Regions from separate parts of the Geodermatophilus sp. CPCC 205761 genome, predicted to be linked through region 2. Evidence: predicted binding sites of a transcription regulator. Region 2 holds the regulator's gene; the other holds the start of a gene.
What was found. The regulator LexA, encoded in region 2, represses DNA repair genes until DNA is damaged. The targets are predictions, from matches to a motif close to TCGAACANNTGTTCGA.

Region 1 (9,477 bases), on a different contig from region 2:
GGCGCCGTCGCCCGGGACCGCCGGGCCGGAGTCGGCGGCGGGGCCGGCGACCGCGGGCGTGCGCACCTCGAGGACGGCCCGCCGGGCGAAGGTGACGACGACGCCCGGGGCGATCTCCAGGTCGACGGTGTCCTCACCCAGGCGCACGACGGTCCCGTGCAGCCCGGCGGTCGTCATGACCGGGGTGCCCGGCGACAGCGACTCCTGCATCGCCTGGGCTTGGGCCTGCACCCGCTTGCGCTGCCGTGCGGGCAGCACGATGAGCAGGACGAAGGCCAGGGCCAGGAGGACGAGCGGGAAGTACTGCTCCACGACTGATGTGCCTCTCTACCGCGGGCGGCGCCGCGGTGGGTGCGGTCCGGGACGGGACCGCTCGGGTGCGTCGGTTGCGGCGGGCAGGGGCATCCGGGCGTGGCGACCGGGCGGGACGCGCGCGGCCGCGGCCGGACGGGTTGCGCGCCAGCGCTCCGCAGTCTATGCGTCGAACAGCGTCTCTGACGACGATCCCGGGGCCGGTGGGTCCGCTGTGACCCTCCCGAGGGGCACGCCGCCCCGCGGCACCGGCTGCCCGAGGTGGCGCCAGGCGGCCTCGGTGGCGACCCGCCCGCGGGGCGTGCGGGCCAGCAGCCCGGCCCGCACCAGGAACGGCTCGCACACCTCCTCGACGGTGTGCGGCTCCTCCCCCACCGCGACGGCGAGGGTCGCGACGCCGACCGGCCCGCCGCCGAAGCGCATGACCAGCGCTTCGAGCACGGCGCGGTCCAGCCGGTCCAGCCCGAGGTGGTCGACGTCGTAGAGGGCCAGCGCCGCCACCGCGACCTCGCGGGTGACGCGGCCGTCGGCACGCACCTCGGCGTAGTCGCGCACCCGGCGCAGCAGCCGGTTGGCGATCCGCGGGGTGCCGCGGGAGCGACTCGCGATCTCGACCGAGCCCTCCTCGGTGAGCTCGACGCCCAGGAGGGCGGCGCTGCGGGCCAGCACCAGCTGCAGCTCGGCCGGCTCGTAGAACTCCATCTGGCCGACGAAGCCGAACCGGTCGCGCAGCGGGCCGGTGAGCAGGCCGGCCCGGGTGGTCGCGCCGACGAGGGTGAACGGGTTGAGCTCCAGCGGGATGGCGGTGGCGCCGGGGCCCTTGCCGACGACGACGTCGACCCGGAAGTCCTCCATCGCCATGTAGAGGAGTTCCTCGGCCGGGCGGGCGATGCGGTGGATCTCGTCGATGAACAGCACGTCGCCGGGACCGAGGTTGGAGAGCATCGCGGCCAGGTCGCCGGAGCGCTCGATCGCCGGGCCGCTGGTGATCTTCACCGCCGTCCCGAGCTCCGAGCCGATGATCAGCGCGAGGCTGGTCTTGCCCAGGCCGGGCGGCCCGGACAGCAGGACGTGGTCCGGCGGCCGGCCGCGGCGCTTGGCGCCCTCGAGCACGAGGTCGAGCTGCCGGGCCACCTTCGGCTGACCGATGAAGTCGGCCAGCGAGTGCGGCCGCAGCGCCGACTCGACGACCCGCTCCTCGTCACCGGCCCCCGCGTCGACGGCGTCGTCCGGCCACCGGCCCGGTCCCGCCTCGGTGGCCGGCAGCGACCGGTCGAACGGGGAGCTCACGACATCACCCGTTCGCTCACGGCCGGCCCAGCATCCGCAGCGCCTGGCGCAGCAGGACGGCGACCTGGACCGCGCCCGTCGTCGCCAGCTGCTCGTCGGCGACCGGGGACAGCTCGGCGACGGCGGTGTCGGCCTCCTTGCCGGTCCAGCCCAGCCCGACGAGCGCGGCGGACAGCTGGTCGCGCCACGGCGCCACCGGGGTGACCGACGGCAGGCCGGCCGGCGCGGCGGCACCGTCGAGCTGGGTGTCGGAGGTGGTCACGCCCAGCCGGTCGCGCAGCTCGAGGATGAGCCGCTCGGCGCCCTTCTTGCCGATGCCGGGCACCTGCATGAGCGACTTGACGTCGGCCATCGACACCGCGCGACGCACCTCCCGCGGCGGGTGGATCGCCAGCACCGCCTGCGCCAGCCGCGGCCCGACACCGTTGGCCGTCTGCAGCAGCTCGAACAGCTGGCGCTCGTCGTCGTCGGCGAAGCCGTAGAGGGTGAGCGAGTCCTCCCGGACGACCAGGCTGGTCGAGAGCCGGGCGCCCTCCCCCACCTGGAGCCGGGCGATCGTGCCGGGCGTGCACTGCACCGACAGGCCGATGCCGCCGACCTCGACCACCGCACCGTCGGGCGACACCGCCGCCACCCGGCCGCTCACGCTGGCGATCACCGGGACACCCCCGTCCAGCGCGGCAGGGTGGTGGAGCGCACCGGCGCGCCGATGCCCCCCGCCAGTGCGGCGACGCGCAGTCGCTGCTGGGCCGGGCCGCGCCAGACGTGGCAGATCGCCAGGGCGAGCGCGTCGGCGGCGTCGGCGGGCTTCGGTGGGGACGCGAGCCCCAGCACCCGGGTGACCATGAGGGTGACCTGCTCCTTGTCGGCACGGCCGCTGCCGGAGATGGCGGCCTTGACCTCGCTCGGCGTGTGCCACGCGACCGGGCGGTCGGCCTGGGCCGCGGCCAGCGCCGCGACTCCGGCCGCCTGCGCGGTGCCCGTGGCCGTGCCCTTGTTGTTCTGCGTGAACACCCGCTCGATCGCCACGACGTCGGGCCGGTGCTCCCGCAGCAGGGCGGTGACGGCAGTGTGCAGCTCCAGCAGCCGCAGCTCCAGGTCGAGCTCGGCGGCGGTGCGGACGACGCCGACGCCGACGGCGACCGGCCGCGACCCCGGTCGCCCGTCGACCACACCCCACCCGCACCGGGTGAGGCCCGGGTCGATCCCGAGCACCCGCATGGTCAGATCCTCCCGCCGCCGAACTGGTGTTCGACTGCCACGGTAACGGTCCCCGATCGGGGGGTCCGAACGCAACACGCCGTCGGCCTCGTCGGGGGCACCGCCCCCAGGTCCTCGGTCAACCGACCCCGATGGCGATCAGCGGCGAGGCCCCCGCGTCGAGCCACTGCAGCAGGGTGCGCAGGCTGCCCCGGTCGATCGCCACGCAGCCGGCCGTCGGTGCCCCGTTCGTCACGTGCAGGAAGAACGCCGAGCCGGCGCCGGGCCGGCCACCCCGGTTGTAGTCGATGACCACCGCGGAGTCGTACACCGCCCCCGCCGCCAGCAGGTTCTCCGAGACCGACTCGTCGAAGGGGCAGGTGCCCGCCGCGCAGCGGGTGTGCTGGTTGTAGAGCGGGCTGGCCACGTCGGAGACCCACCAGTCCTGGTCGTCGACGACGCGGTAGGGCAGCCCGCTGCCCGGGTCGGCCGCGCGGCCGAAGGCCTCGGTGAGCGGATGGGTGCCGGCCGGGGTGCGGGTCGAGCTCTCGCTGGCCGCGCCGACGCCGGCCGAGCCGAGCCGGGCACGGACCGGCCCGAGCACCGCCGTCCACCCGGCGGGCCCGAGCTCCCAGGCGGTGAGCTGGGCGGTGGTCGACCCGGACGACGGCGCGACCACGGTGACCACCTGGGTCGAGCCCCCGGGGTCGACGCCGAGCGGGAGCGTCACCGGCGCGGCTGCGGGCTCGGGCTGCGCCGGGCCGGCGGCCGGCTCCGGCTCCGGCCCCGATCCCGGCACGGGACCGGCCACCGGGACCGGCGTCGTCGCCGCGGTCGCGGCGGCGGGCGGGACCGGTCGCGGCAGCACGCCCACGCCCGGCCGGTGCCCCACCGGCTCGGCGGCGGACGTCGACACGGCGGTCAGGGCCGCCACGGACGCCACCGTCCCGACCGGCGTGGCGGCGGCAGCCGGCGCCCGGGCGACCCGCGGCTCACCGATCCCCATCAGGACGGCGACCAGTGCCAGGAGCAGGCCGGCGCGGCGCGTGCGGCGTCCCCACTCCCCCGTCACCCGTCGGACGCTAGGCCCCGCCGCCGTCCCGGCGGTTCATCCCGCGGTGCGTCTGTGACGGACGGGAACGGAGGTGCCGGAGCGTCAGCCGACCTTCTCCAGCACCTCGTCCGAGACGTCGTAGTTCGCGTACACGTTCTGCACGTCGTCGCAGTCCTCGAGGGCGTCGATGAGCCGGAAGACCTTGCCCGCCGCCTCCTCGTCGAGCTCGACGGTGACGCTGGGCACGAAGCCGGCCTCGGCCGAGTCGTAGTCGATGCCGGCGTCCTGCAGCGCCGTGCGGACGGCGATCAGGTCGGTGGGCTCGGAGACGACCTCGAAGGAGTCGCCCTGGTCGCGGACCTCCTCGGCGCCGGCGTCCAGGACGGCCATGAGCACGGAGTCCTCGTCGACGCCGTCGGCCTTCGGCACCACGACGACGCCCTTGCGGGAGAAGAGGTAGGCGACCGACCCGGGGTCGGCCATCGACCCGCCGTTGCGGGTCATGGCCGTGCGGACCTCCATGGCCGACCGGTTCTTGTTGTCGGTCAGGCACTCGATGAGCACGGCGACCCCGCCGGCGGCGTAGCCCTCGTAGGTGATGCCCTGGTAGTCGACCCCGCCGGCCTCGAGGCCGGCGCCGCGCTTGACCGCGCGGTCGATGTTGTCGTTGGGGACCGAGCTCTTCTTCGCCTTCTGGATGGCGTCGTAGAGGGTGGGGTTGCCCGAGGGGTCACCGCCACCGGTGCGCGCCGCGACCTCGACGTTCTTGATCAGCTTGGCGAAGAGCTTGCCGCGCTTGGCGTCGATCCCGGCCTTCTTGTGCTTCGTCGTCGCCCACTTGGAATGGCCGCTCACGGCTAACCCCTCTCGTCCCCGGCGCCCGCGCCGGCCTGCTCGGCCAGGTGACCGCGGACGATCTCGACGAACAGCGCGTGCACCCGGCGGTCCCCGGTCAGTTCGGGGTGGAAGCTGGTGGCCACCAGGCACCCCTGGCGGACGGCGACGATCCTACCGTCGGCCGGTCCCCCGACCACGCGGGCGAGGACCTCGACCCCGGCCCCGGCCTTCTCCACCCAGGGCGCGCGGATGAACACCGCCCGCACCGGACCGCCCCCGAGACCGGCCATGTCGAGCTCGGACTCGAAGGAGTCGACCTGCCGGCCGAAGGCGTTGCGCCGCACCGTCACGTCGAGCCCGCCGATCGTCTCCTGGTCCGGCGGGGCGTCGAGGACCCGGTCGGCGAGCAGGATCATCCCGGCGCACGAGCCGTACACCGGCAGGCCGTCCCGGACCGCGGCGCGCAGCGGCTCGAGCAGCCCGAACCGCGTCGCCAGCTTGACGATCGTGGTCGACTCGCCGCCCGGCAGGACCAGGCCGTCGACGGCGGCCAGTTCCTCCGGGCGGCGCACGGTCACCGGCGCGGCGCCCTGCGCCCGCAGGGCCGCGAGGTGTTCGCGCACGTCGCCCTGCAGGGCCAGGACCCCGACGACGGGGCGCTCGGGGACGGTGGACATCGGTCCCAGGCTACGGCGGGCGGCGCGGGACCCAGACGGTGTGCGCCGGGGCGCAACTCCTGGCCGGGGAACTGCGCCCCCGCGCACACCGTCGGTGCGGATCAGCCGGTCAGGGCCCGGCCGCGCGGGTCGACGTCCAGGTCAGCAGCCGCTCCAGGGGACCACGCCCCAACTGCAGCCGCCAGACCGTGGCCAGCACCAGCGCGGTGAGGGTGAAGCGGACCCACACGTCCCACCCGGCCTGGTAGGGGAGGTCGAGCAGCCAGATGGCCACGATCTGGGCGGTGTAGACCGACAGCGCCATCGCGCCGACCGCCGCCACGGGGAAGACCGGCCACGGCACCAGGTCGGCCAGCACGAGGCAGACCCCGATGACCGCCACCGCCACGCCGACCGACCCGACCAACTCGAACGGGGTGCCGCTGTGCGGCTCGGCGCCGGCGAACCAGGCGGGATCCCACTGGTCCTCGAACGGGAAGCCCAGCTCCATCCCGCCGAACCGCTGCCCCGCCCCGACCCGCTGCCCCGCCGCCACCTGCTGCGCGCTCAGCCACCCCCCGCCGTAGCCCAGCACCGCCGCGGTCACCCCGCCGGCGACGAGGCCGGCGCGCACCCGGGCCGACCGCAGGTCCATCCGGCCGACCGCCAGGCCCACCAGCACGAACGTCCACCAGATCAGCGCCGGGTAGTAGCCGGTGACCATGAGGAAGACGAACGCCGACTGCTCCTCCTGCTGCGCCGTCGCCCACTGGCCGACCTCCAGCACCACCGGCGGGCCGACGACGGCGATCACGCCCGCGAGCAGGAGCAGCCGCGGCGGGGACCACCGCAGGAACGGCAGCGCGAGGACGAAGAGCACCGCGTAGACGCCGAGGATGATCGCGACGAAGGTGTGCAGGACCTCGAGCACGCCGCCGATCGCGAACACCCAGGCCGCGCGCACCAGGATGCGGGTGCGGGCGCGGCCGAGCGCCGGACCGGTGACCGGCGTGGCACCGCCGGACAGCAGCGCGATCGAGACCCCCGCCAGCGTGGCGAACAGGATCGAGGACCGCCCGGCCACGATCGACGCCCAGGTGGACGGCGACCAGTCGAGGTCCCCGGTGGTCCCCAGGTGGGCGCCGAACATGCCGAGGACGGCGAGGCCGCGCGCCACGTCCAGGCCGACGACCCGACCGGACGGCCCGCGTGGTGGCCCGGCGCGCTCGGCCACCCGCTCCCGCTCGACGGTCACCGGGGCAGGGTAGGACCCCGACCTGGGAGGCGGCTGCGCAGCGGCGCGGGCGTCACCAGCCGCGGGTGGCGAACCGCTCCTCGTCGGGCAGCGTGGCGACGTTGATGCCGACCATGGCCTCGCCCAGCCCGCGGGAGACCTTGGCGATCACGCCGGGGTCGTCGAAGAACGTGGTGGCCTGCACGATGGCGGCCGCGCGCTGCGCCGGGTCTCCGGACTTGAAGATGCCCGAGCCGACGAACACGCCCTCGGCGCCCAACTGCATCATGAACGCGGCGTCCGCGGGGGTGGCGATGCCGCCGGCGGTGAACAGCACCACGGGCAGCTTGCCCAGCCGGGCCACCTCGGCGACCAGCTCGTACGGGGCCCGCAGCTCCTTGGCGGCGACGAACAGCTCGGTCTCGTCCAGGGTGCCCAGCCGCCGGATGCCGGCCCGGATGGCGCGCATGTGCCGCACCGCCTCGACGACGTTGCCGGTGCCGGCCTCGCCCTTGGAGCGGATCATCGCCGCGCCCTCGGCGATCCGGCGCAGCGCCTCGCCCAGGTCGGTGGCGCCGCAGACGAACGGCACGGTGAACGCCGACTTGGCGATGTGGTGCGCCTCGTCGGCCGGGGTGAGCACCTCGGACTCGTCGATGTAGTCCACGCCGAGGCTCTGCAGCACCTGCGCCTCGACGACGTGGCCGATGCGGGCCTTGGCCATCACCGGGATGGAGACGGCCTGGATGATCCCGTCGATCATGTCGGGGTCGCTCATCCGCGCGATGCCGCCCTGGACCCGGATGTCGGCCGGCACCCGCTCGAGCGCCATGACCGCCACGGCCCCGGCGTCCTCGGCGATCCGGGCCTGCTCGGGGGTGACGACGTCCATGATCACGCCGCCCTTGAGCTGCTCGGCCATGCCGCGCTTCACCCGCTCGGTGCCGGTGCCGGCGGGGGTCTGGTCGGTCGTGCTGTGCTCTGCCACGGGATGCTGCCTCAGGAGTCGGGGGCGCGGGAGGGGTGGAACCGCTCCATCGTACGGACGGTCACGGGCGCGGTCGGCCGCCGGCGGCGCTGCTGGTGACCTCGCGCAGCCCGTCCTCGATGTCGAAGAACCGCGGCATCGGCCGGCCGCCGTGCAACCGCAGCAGGCTCGGCAGCCGGCGGGTGCGCAGCGCGTGGGTGTCCCGGACGGCGTCGTTGTAGAACCGCCGGGCCAGCCCGATCCGCGTGGCGGTGCCCTCGAGGTCCGCCAGCAGCGCGGCCGGCACCCCCGGCAGGTCCCCGGGCAGGTCGCGCAGCTCGCGGCCCAGCGCGTTCTCGGCGAGCTCCCGGTCCCCGCCCCGGGGCCCGCGGGCCTCCCGTGCAGCGGCCGCCAGCCGGGCGGCCCGGTCCTCCCCCACGGCCGCGGCGTGGTCGCGGGCCAGTTCGACGGCGAGCCCCGCCCGTCGCTGCAACTGGGTGTCCAGGGACGTCCAGGCCCGGTCGACGCGGCCCCGCAAGCGGCGCAGTCGGGTCAGCGTCCACGCCGACCAGGCCGCGAGGAGGACGAGGACCGCCGCGAGGACGAGCAGCAGCCAGACGTCGGGGGTCACGGCCGGTCAGGCTAGCGCTGCACCCACCGTCGCAGGGCCGCTCGCATCGGGGCGTCGCCCGGTTCCTCGTCATCCGGGACGACGGGCAACCGGTCCAGCTCGTCGTCGCCGTCCTCGGCGGTGACCTCGCCCACACCGGGCAGCGCCACGGTCTCGTAGACGGCGAGGATCCGGCGGGCGATCACCGACCAGTCGTACCCGGCGGCCACCCGCTGCCCGACGTCCGACAGCTCCGCCCGCCGCCGCGGGTCGCTGAGCAGCGCGCCCAGGGCGAGCGCCAGCTGGTGGGCGTCGCCGCGCCGGACCAGCACGCCGGCCGATCCGTCCTCCAGCACCTGGGCGAAGGCGTCCAGGTCGCTGGCGACGATGGGCGCGCCCGCGGCCAGGGCCTCGATCAGGATGATCCCGAAGGACTCCCCCAGCAGGTTGGGCGCGCAGTAGACGTCGACCGACCGGAGGAAGGCGCCCTTCTCCTCCTCGGAGAGCTCGCCGAGCAGCGCCACCTGCGGGCGCAGGTCCTCGCCGAGCAGGTCGCCCACCTCGTCGGGGTCACCGCGCCCGGCGATGAGCAGCTGGGCGCCGGGGTGCTGCCGGACGACGGTGCGCATCGCCTCCAGCAGCACCGGCAGGCCCTTGCGCGGCTCGTCGTAGCGGCCGAGGAAGCCGATGGTCGGGCCGTCGACACCCCGGCTGAGGCCGGGCAGGGTGGGGCCGTCGGCGAAGGCGGCCACGTGCACGCCGTTGGGGATGATCACCGCGTCGCCGCCGAGGTGCTCGACCTGCACCCGCCGGGCGAAGTCGGAGACGGCGATCCGCCCGGAGATCTTCTCCAGCCACGGCCGGATCACCGGTCCCCACGCGGCCAGCCACTTCGACCGGATGGTGGCCGCGTGGAAGGTCGCCACGATCGGGCCCTTGGCGATCATGCAGACCAGGAGGCCGATCGACGGCGGCGCCGGGTCGTGCACGTGGACGACGTCGAAGTGGCCCTCGCGCAGCCAGCGACGCACCCGCGCGGCCGACACCGGCCCGAACTGCACGCTGGCCATCGAGCCGTTGTAGGGGACCGGGACGGTGCGCCCCGCCCAGGTGACGTGCTCGGCGGGAAGGGACTCCTCCCGCTCGGCCGGGGTGAGCACCTCCACGTGGTGCCCCATCCCGCGCAGCGTCTCGGCGAGGTCGCGCACGTGGTACTGGACGCCGCCGGGGACGTCCCACTGGTAGGGGCAGACCAGCCCGACCCTCATCCGGCACGCCCCGGCCGGGTCCGCTCCGGCGGGTCGGGCGGCACGTCGG
Region 2 (9,477 bases):
CCGGTCGACGCTGGAGGAGGTGGCCGCCGCCGACCTGCTGCTGCACGTGGTCGACGGCTCCGACCCCGACCCGCTGGGTCAGATCGACGCCGTCCGCATCGTCCTCCGGGAGATCGACGCGGCCGCGGTGCCCGAGCTCATCGTCGTCAACAAGGTCGACGCCATGACCGAGGACGACGTCCTCACGCTGCGCCGGGCGCTGCCCGGCGCGGTGTGGGTGTCGGCCCGCACCGGTGAGGGGATCGAGCGGCTGCAGGAGATCGTCGCCGGACGGCTGCCGCACCCGGACGTGGACGTCGACGTCCTCGTCCCCTACGACCGGGGCGACCTGGTCGCCCGGGTGCACCGCGACGGCGAGGTGCTGAACGAGGCCCACGAGGCCGAAGGGACGCGGCTCACGGCGCGTGTCGACGGCGGGCTCGCCGCGGCGTTGGAGCAGTTCAGCGCGCCGGTTGCCTGACCGGTACCGGCCGCGGGGCCGGTCCGGCCGGGGCTGCACCGACGCCCCGGCCGGTACCGTGAGGCGGTGACCAGCGGCGCGGTGCGGCGGCGTCCGGGCGAGCAGGTGCCGCCGGACGACGCCGTCGTGCCCGTCCGTCACGAGCGGGTCGTCTCCAGTGGTCGTCCGTCGTGGTGGCTGCTCGTGGTCGCCCTGCTGGTCACGGTCGGCACCACCGTCGACCTGCTCAGCCGCGGCACGCTGGAGCGGATGGACCTGCGGGTGTCCGAGGCGGTCAGCGCCTGGGACCTCAAGGACTCGGCCGCCTACTGGCCGGTCTGGGCGGTGACCCAGCTCGGCGGTCGCGGGTTCATCCTCATCGTGCTCGCCGGGCTCGTCGGGCACCTGGTCTGGCGACGCCGCAGCGTGGTGCCCCTGCTCCGGGTGATGGTGGCGCTCGCGCTGCTCACCGTCGTCGTCTACGGCTTCAAGTACGGGACCGGCCGCACCGCCCCGGCCTACCCCGGGTCGTTCTTCTACCGGGACGGCGCCTCCTATCCCTCCGGGCACGTGGCCAACGCCGTGCTCATGTGGGGCGTCGCGCGCTGGCAGGCGGTGGAGTTCCGTCTCGTCCCCCCGGTCCAGCGGTCGTTCCGGCTGCTGAGCATCGTCGGCCCGGTGGCGACCGGCGTGGCGATGGTCTCCCTCGACTTCCACTGGGTCACCGACGCCGTCGTCGGCGCCTCCGTCGGCATCCTGCTGTTGGGCGTGGTTCACGCACTGGATGCAGTCGTGCTGTCACGCTGGGTTCGTGCCCGAGCCGGCCGACCGACCGCGTAGCGGCGTCCGAGGGCGACGTCCAGTCGCGGCGATCACGCTGGCGGGGGCAGTCGTCCTCGGTGCCGGCCTGCCCGCGTCGGCGTCGACGGAGGCCCCTGCCGGCCCAGTGACCCGCTGCCAGATCACCGATCCGCGGCTGCCGGAGGTCTCGGGGCTGGTCGTCGTCGGGGACCGCATGCTGGCGATGAACGACGGCGGCGACCAGGTCGACGTCTACGAGCTCGACGGGAACTGCCAGGTGCTCACCGTGCAGTCCGCGCCGATCGATCCCTACGACCCCGAGGACCTCGCCGTCGCCGCCGACGGCACCGTCTGGCTGGCCGACACCGGTGACAACAACGGAGTCCGCGACACGGTGGCGCTGCTGGCGCTCCGGCCCGACGGCGGCTCGGCGGTCTACCGGCTCGCCTTTCCCGACGGAGCCCGGGACGTCGAGGCGCTGCTCCTCGCGCCGGACGGCACTCCCTTCCTCGTGTCCAAGGAGGTCCTCGGTGCCAGCAAGGTGTTCCGGCCCGTGGCCGCGCTGGTCGGGTCGGGCGTCGTCGGGCTGACCGAGGTCGCCGGGGTGGAGTTCACCGTGACCGGCACGCCCGGCGGCCCGGTCGGGAGGGCCGGGCAGCTGATGGTCACCGGTGGCGCGGTCTCGGCGGACGGGCGCCTCCTGGCCCTGCGGACCTACACCGACGCCTACGTCTGGCCGCTGTCCGGGTCCGACGTCGCGGGTGCGCTCGCTGCCGAGCCGACCCGGATCGCACTGCCCGAGTCCCCGCAGGGGGAGGCGATCAGCTTCACGGCCGACGGCAGCGGCGTGGTGGTGGCCAGCGAGGGCCTGCCGAGCGACATCACCGTCGTGCCGTTGGCCGAGCCCCCCAGCCCGGCACCGGCCGGCGACGAGGCAGCCGCTTCGGAGGGACTCGTCGGCGGAGGCGTGTCGCCGATCGCCGCCGGGGTGGTCGCCGCCGTGATCGCGGCGGCAGTGGTCTGGATCGGCGGGAGGCTGCGCCGCCGCGACTGACCCGCGGCTGCGGGCCTCCCTCGTCCCGCCGGTGACCTGCACGGGCGGCGGTCCTCGCCCGTGCCGCCGGTGCCCGACGAGGCCGGCGGTCCTCGCCCGTGCCTCCGGCGGCGGCACGGGCGCGCCGGCGCCGCGTCAGACCCGGCGCAGCACCGTGACGACCCGGCCCAGGATCGTCGCCTCGTCGCCCGGGATGGGCTCGTACGCCGGGTTGTGCGGCATCAGCCACACATGGCCGTCCCGCCGCTTGTAGGTCTTCACCGTCGCCTCGCCGTCGAGCATCGCGGCGACGATCTCGCCGTTCTCGGCGTTGGGCTGCTGGCGCACGACCACCCAGTCGCCGTCGCAGATCGCCGCCTCCACCATCGAGTCGCCGGCGACCTTGAGCATGAACAGGGTGCCCTCGCCGACCAGCTCGCGGGGCAGCGGGAAGACGTCCTCCACGGCCTGCTCGGCCAGCACGGGACCACCGGCGGCGATCCGGCCGACCAGCGGCACGTACGTGGGGGCCGGGACCTGCTCGCCGGCGACGGCCGGGAGGGGGGCCGGCTGCACCGTCTCGCTCGCGGTGTCACCGGGCAGCCGGACGTCGAGCGCCCGGGGCCGGTTCGGGTCGCGGCGCAACCAGCCCTTCTTCTGCAGCACCGTCAGCTGGTGCGCCACCGAGGAGGCGGAGGACAGCCCGACCGCCTCGCCGATCTCGCGCACCGACGGGGGGTAGCCACGCCGCTCGATGGAGTCGCGGATGACCTCGAGCACCCGTCGCTGACGCTGGGTGAGTCCGTCCCCGGCCTCGCCCCGGTCGGGGAAGGTGCGCACGGATGCCGTCTCGGTGGTCGCCGGCGCGCCAGCCGCCCCCCGGCGATTCCCTGACGTCCCGCTCTTCTCCGCCACCGTCGCCTCCTCGCCGGCTGCTGTGCGCAGCGCGTCTCGTCCGTCGGGATGGACCGTAGCGCGCCGGACGCGCTGGATCAAACACATGTTCGAAGTGCGGGTGGAGCGCTGTGGCTTTCGTCGGACCCATCCGGTAGACATCGCACAGACGTTCGAATCGAACAAGCGTTCGATGGTCCGGCAGTTCCCTCGGGAGGAGTGGTCGTGGCACAGGTGCAGCAGGCGGTGTTGGAGTTCGACGACGCGGTCCAGGTGCCCTGGCGGCCCCGTCTCCGGGTGGTCCCGGCGGCGGACGGGCCACCCCGCGAGCACGCTCCGCGTCCTGCGGTGACACGGTCGGGTGAGGCGCGCGTCGGCGCCGCCCGACCGCCCGTGCCGACCGGTCCGGCCCGTCCGGGGGCGGCGCGCGGTGCGCGTCCGGGTGTGCCGGGCGCGCGGTCGGGAGCAGGGCCCGCGCGGCCCGTGACGGCCGGGGCGGCCGTGGACCGCACCGTGCGCGGCGGGTGTGGCCGGCCGGGGCGCCGGGCCACGTCGGGGCTGCGGCTGACCCGGCGAGCGCGCCGGCTGTCCGCGGTCCTGGCGCTCGGCGTGGGGGTGGCCCTGGGCTCCTGGCTGGGGCCGCTGGTGACCGGCGGTCCCGGCGACCTCCAGCTGGTGGGTGAGAGCACGGTCGTCGTCCAGGCGGGGGACACCGTGTGGTCGATCGCGGCGGAGGTCGCCGGGCCGGAGCAGGACGTCCGCGCCGTCGTCGACGCGATCGAGGCGCTCAACGACCTCGACCGCGCCGTCGTCGTCCCCGGTCAGGCGCTGCGGCTTCCCTGAGTCGTCGACACGGCGACACGTCGACCCGGCGACTGGCCACAAGGCCGGGTTCCCATGTTCGTCAACTGTCCGTACCGAGTTGCTAACCGTGAGTGGCGGTCCGGCGACTTACGGTCGACGGGTGTCAGTCACCTCGGAGCCGCGCTCGGCCGCCTTCACCCAGCACTCCCCGGATGTCGAGGTGTACTCGGACGGCGCGTGGTGGCCCGGCGCGATCCTGGGGTGGCGACACGACCAGCGTGGCGCCTGCGAGGTGTCGGTGCGTGCGGTCGTGGCCGGCCGTGAGCGCGCGAGCTGGGTCGACCTGGGTGACCTGCGGCTGCCCGAGCCGGAGCTGCCCGGGGCTGCCGGTGCCGAGCCGGCAACTGCGGACCCCGCTCCGGCGACGACTCTGCTGAGGCTGCCGCTCGGAGCGACGCCCATGGTCACCGTCGACGCAGCAGCGGCCCGCAGGCAACTCGTGGCCGACGTGCTGACCTCGCCCGAGTTCCCCGCGGTGGAGCCCGGCGCCCCCCGTCGGCGTCACGGCGGTGACGTCACGGCCGAGTTCCCCGCGATCCGGGGCGGCCTGCTCGCCGGCCGCCACCGGGCGCCGTCGCCGGCCGGTCGTCACCGCGCCGCCGACGACGACGTCGCCTCTCCGGCCGCCGTCGCGCCCCGGCCGCGGCCGGACGCCGACTGCCTGACCCGGCCGATGCGGTTGACCGACCGGGTGTCCCGTCCCCGGCTCCCGCGGCCGGGCGCCGCTCGCCCCTGATCGCACACCGCGGCCTGAGGTCGACGAACACGACGGACCCCCTGGGGCGGCGCCCCGGAGGCGCCGCCCGCGCTGCGCGGCGGACACGCACTACACCCCCGAGTCGCCCTTCGCGACCCTCCGGCCGCGTGTCGCCGTGACGGGTGGGAGCTGCGCGCAGTTGGTCACGGCAGTGTCTCGACGGAACAGTGGCGGCGTGTCCCGGCTTGCACATCTAGTAGAGGCCGCCCTAGGGTTCCCCTACATCTAGTAGTTGCACCGCTGTAAGCCCGTCCACAGGCCGGTCCCCAGATTCTCCCCGGAACGTCCACCGGATGTCCCCAGGAGGGTCCACAGACCGGCCTCCAGGGGTCCGGTCGACCACCGGCCGTGACCGCTGGCCGGGCGGACGCCGCCGCACACTCCACGAGGGGAGGGGAGACGCCGTGCGCTGCCCCTTCTGCCACAACCCCGACAGCCGCGTCATCGACTCGCGCGAGGCAGACGAGGGGGCCACGACCCGCCGTCGGCGCTCGTGCCCCGCGTGCGGGCGGCGGTTCACCACCGTCGAGGAGGCCGTCCTCGCCGTGGTGAAGCGCAGCGGCGTCAGCGAGCCGTTCAACCGCACGAAGGTCGTCGCCGGCGTGCGGCGGGCCTGCCAGGGCCGGCCGGTCGACGAGGACCAGCTGCAGAAGCTGGCCCAGCAGGTCGAGGACGCGATCCGGGCCACCGGCGCGGCCGAGGTGCCCAGCCACGAGGTCGGGCTGGCCATCCTGCGACCGCTGCGTGAGCTGGACGAGGTGGCCTACCTCCGCTTCGCCAGCGTCTACCGCGCGTTCACCTCGCTCGAGGACTTCGAGAAGGAGATCACCGAGCTGCGGGCCCGGCACATCGCCGCCGGGACCCTGCCGCTCCCTGGGATGCAGAACGACCCGCCGGTCGTGCGCCGGCGGGGTGGGGGGCGGACCCAGGCCGCCTCCGACGGCAGCGTCGCCGGAACGTGAGAACTGTCAGCACCACCCGCTACACACCAATCAGCAGCACCGGACTGCGGCTCTTCCCCAGCCGCCGGACCACCAGATGAGGGAGAGCTCCGTGACCGAGACCGAGGACCGCCTGTCGGGCCGCACGCGTCGCGCCGCCAAGGCGCCGACCCGGGGGAAGGGCCTGAAGATCAAGCGGGTCTTCACCACCGCCGGGGTGCACCCGTACGACGAGGTGACCTGGGAGCGTCGTGACGTCGTCATGACGAACTGGCGGGATGGTTCGATCAACTTCGAGCAGCGCGGTGTGGAGTTCCCCGCCGAGTGGAGCATCAACGCCACCAACATCGTCACGACGAAGTACTTCCGCGGTGCCGTCGGCACCCCGCAACGGGAGAGCAGCCTCCGTCAGCTCATCGACCGCGTGGTGCTCACCTACGGCCAGGCGGGCCGGGAGCACGGGTACTTCGCCACCGAGGGCGACGCGGAGATCTTCGAGCACGAGCTGACCTGGATGCTGCTGCACCAGTACTTCAGCTTCAACAGCCCCGTGTGGTTCAACGTCGGCACCAGCGCCCCGCAGCAGGTCAGTGCCTGCTTCATCCTCGCCGTCGACGACGAGATGGACTCGATCCTGAACTGGTACCGCGAGGAGGGGCTCATCTTCAAGGGCGGCTCCGGTGCCGGCCTCAACCTCTCCCGCATCCGCTCGTCCAAGGAGCTGCTCTCCTCCGGCGGCACCGCCTCCGGCCCGGTCAGCTTCATGCGCGGCGCCGACGCCTCGGCCGGCACCATCAAGTCCGGTGGTGCCACCCGCCGCGCGGCCAAGATGGTCGTCCTCGACATCGACCACCCCGACATCGAGGAGTTCATCGAGACCAAGGCGCGCGAGGAGGACAAGATCCGCGCGCTGCGCGACGCCGGGTACGACATGGACCTCGGCGGCAAGGACATCACCAGCGTCCAGTACCAGAACGCGAACAACTCGGTCCGCGTCTCGGACGAGTTCATGCGCGCCGTCGAGGACGGCACCGACTTCGGTCTCCGCGCGCGCCTGGACGGCGCCGTCATCGAGACCGTCGACGCCAAGACGCTGTTCCGCAAGGTCACCCGTGCCGCGTGGGAGTGCGCCGACCCGGGCATCCAGTACGACGACACGATCAACGACTGGCACACCAACCCCGAGACCGGCCGCATCAACGCGTCCAACCCGTGCTCGGAGTACATGAGCCTGGACAACAGCTCGTGCAACCTGGCGTCGCTGAACCTCATGAAGTTCCTGAAGGACGACGGCACCTTCGACTCCAAGAGCTTCGTGAAGGCCGTCGAGCTGGTGATCACGGCGATGGACATCTCCATCTGCTTCGCCGACTTCCCGACCGAGCCGATCGCGGAGACCACCCGCGCCTACCGGCAGCTGGGCATCGGGTACGCCAACCTCGGCGCGCTGCTCATGGCCACCGGTCACGCCTACGACTCGCGCGGAGGCCAGACCCTGGCGGCGGCCATCACCTCGCTGATGACCGGTACGGCCTACCGTCGCTCGGCCGAGTTGGCCGGCATCGTCGGCGCCTACGAGGGCTACGCCCGCAACGCCGACGCGCACGCCCGCGTCATGCGCAAGCACGCCGCGGCCAACGACGCGATCCGCCCGGTCGGCGCCGACGACGCCGACGTGCTGCGGGCCGCCACCGCGCAGTGGCAGGAGTGCCTGGAGATCGGTGGGGACTTCGGCTGGCGCAACGCGCAGGCCTCCGTGTTGGCCCCCACCGGCACCATCGGCTTCATGATGGACTGCGACACGACCGGCATCGAGCCGGACTTCTCGCTGGTCAAGTTCAAGAAGCTGGTCGGCGGCGGCTCCATGCAGATCGTCAACCAGACGGTGCCGCGCGCGCTCAAGAGCCTGGGATACCAGGAGGAGCAGGTCGAGGCGATCGTCGAGTACATCGCCGAGCACGGCCACGTGGTCAACGCGCCCACCCTGCGTCCCGAGCACTACGAGGTGTTCGACTGCGCCATGGGTGAGCGGGCCATCTCCCCCATGGGCCACGTCCGCATGATGGCCGCGGTGCAGCCGTTCATCTCCGGCGCCATCAGCAAGACGGTCAACATGCCGGAGTCGGCGACCGTCGAAGAGGTCGAGAAGATCTACTTCGAGGGCTGGAAGCTCGGCCTCAAGGCGCTGGCGATCTACCGCGACAACTGCAAGGTCGGGCAGCCGCTCTCCGACGGCAAGGGCAAGAACGACGGCACCAAGACCGAGGCGCCCGTCGAGGCCGCGGCTCCGGCCGCGCTCTCGCACCCGGTGCGCAAGCGGCTGCCGAAGAAGCGGACCAGCGTGACGACGTCGTTCAGCGTTGCCGGTGCCGAGGGCTACATGACCGCGGGCATGTACGAGGACGGCAGCCTGGGTGAGGTGTTCCTCAAGCTGGGCAAGCAGGGCTCGACCCTCGCCGGTGTCATGGACGCCTTCTCCATCTCGCTGTCGATCGCGCTGCAGCACGGTGTGCCGCTGGAGACCTACATCCAGAAGTTCACCAACATGCGCTTCGAGCCGGCCGGCATGACCGACGACCCGGACATCCGGATCGCCCAGTCGGTGATGGACTACATCTTCCGTCGCCTCGCGCTGGACCACCTGTCGGTGGACAAGCGCGCCAACCTCGGCATCTTCAGCGCCGAGGAGCGCGCCGCGCAGGTCTCCGGCTACGGCACCTCCGCGTCGACCGCCACGGTGGCCGAGGAGGAGGAGGTCGACCTCGAGGCGCTGCGCGGCTCGGCGCCGACGGAGGCCCCGACCAAGCCGGCGGTCAAGGCCGAGAAGCCGCTCAAGGAGGCGCACTCCTCGGCCGAGCTCCTCGAGCTGGTCACCGGCACGGCGACCGACGCGCCGCTCTGCATGACCTGCGGCACGAAGATGCGTCCGGCCGGCAGCTGCTACGTCTGCGAGGGCTGCGGCTCGACCAGCGGCTGCAGCTGACAGACAGGCGCCGCCCGCCGGGATGTCAGCGAGATCCTCGACTGATGTCCCGGCGGGCCGGCCACCGGGTCACCATTGCTTGCGGTGACACCGCGTACCTGGTAGCCGCCCCGGCGTGGTGCTCCTCGGGCGCCGACGCTCCACCCGCCCCGGCCGCCTCGCGCGGCCGGGGCGGTGTGCCGTGGCCCCGAGGAACAGACGGGTGGCAGTCTCCCCTCACCGTCGCGCCGCGTCCGGCGTTCACGGGGCCGCGGTATCCGGCCCGCTGCGTCGGGTGGCGAAGCACAGCCGCCTGTGTCGCCCGGCGGTACCGCGGGGGACTGCCCCGGCTCCGGGACAGTCCCCCTCCTTGGATCCACCTCAGCCGCCCCAACCGGGTCCCGCCACCGCGTCCGAGCGGGACGGCCGGCCGAGCCGCTGGAGCCGCCGGCCGGCGTCCGTGCGCGTCAGACGACGACGGCGGCCAGCGACTCCGGCGCGAACAGCTCCTCGGGCTCGTAGCGGCGCGGCGAGAGCCCCTGCTCGTGGTGGTAGCGCAGGAACGTCTCCAGCGTCGTCCGGTTGGCCGCCAGCCCGTAGGGCCACCAGTCCTCGCCCAGCGCATCGCGGGTGCGCTCGACCTCGGCCCACAGCCACGGCAGCGCGTAGCGGAGCGCGGCCGTCTCGCCGATGCCCGCCAGCCCGGCGGTCTTGGCAGCGGCGCAGGCCTTGACCAGCTCCTGGGCCAGCCACCGGTGCTGCTCGTAGACCTCCCGGCGGATGACC

Region 1: ruvC (crossover junction endodeoxyribonuclease RuvC) is a predicted target of LexA. The motif match lies at 2,842-2,857, and genes of this name have one in related genera.

Annotation. Positions count from the first base shown of each region.
Region 1 covers NZ_JALPKQ010000035.1:48,872-58,348, reverse strand. Annotated here, with positions in the region: gene yajC (preprotein translocase subunit YajC) at 1-312, opposite strand, end outside; gene ruvB (Holliday junction branch migration DNA helicase RuvB) at 475-1,602, opposite strand; gene ruvA (Holliday junction branch migration protein RuvA) at 1,619-2,260, opposite strand; gene ruvC (crossover junction endodeoxyribonuclease RuvC) at 2,257-2,823, opposite strand; gene MY526_RS19370 (L,D-transpeptidase family protein) at 2,942-3,874, opposite strand; gene MY526_RS19365 (YebC/PmpR family DNA-binding transcriptional regulator) at 3,959-4,711, opposite strand; gene pdxT (pyridoxal 5'-phosphate synthase glutaminase subunit PdxT) at 4,714-5,370, opposite strand; gene MY526_RS19355 (heparan-alpha-glucosaminide N-acetyltransferase domain-containing protein) at 5,480-6,604, opposite strand; gene pdxS (pyridoxal 5'-phosphate synthase lyase subunit PdxS) at 6,657-7,571, opposite strand; gene MY526_RS19345 (hypothetical protein) at 7,633-8,181, opposite strand; gene MY526_RS19340 (glycosyltransferase family 4 protein) at 8,193-9,428, opposite strand; gene MY526_RS19335 (phosphatidylinositol mannoside acyltransferase) at 9,425-9,477, opposite strand, start outside.
Region 2 covers NZ_JALPKQ010000021.1:27,293-36,769, forward strand. Annotated here, with positions in the region: gene hflX (GTPase HflX) at 1-460, shown strand, start outside; gene MY526_RS14335 (phosphatase PAP2 family protein) at 527-1,279, shown strand; gene MY526_RS14340 (hypothetical protein) at 1,386-2,294, shown strand; gene lexA (transcriptional repressor LexA) at 2,430-3,113, opposite strand; gene MY526_RS14350 (LysM peptidoglycan-binding domain-containing protein) at 3,651-4,010, shown strand; gene MY526_RS14355 (hypothetical protein) at 4,132-4,767, shown strand; gene nrdR (transcriptional regulator NrdR) at 5,193-5,750, shown strand; gene MY526_RS14365 (vitamin B12-dependent ribonucleotide reductase) at 5,842-8,712, shown strand; gene MY526_RS14370 (hypothetical protein) at 9,159-9,477, opposite strand, start outside.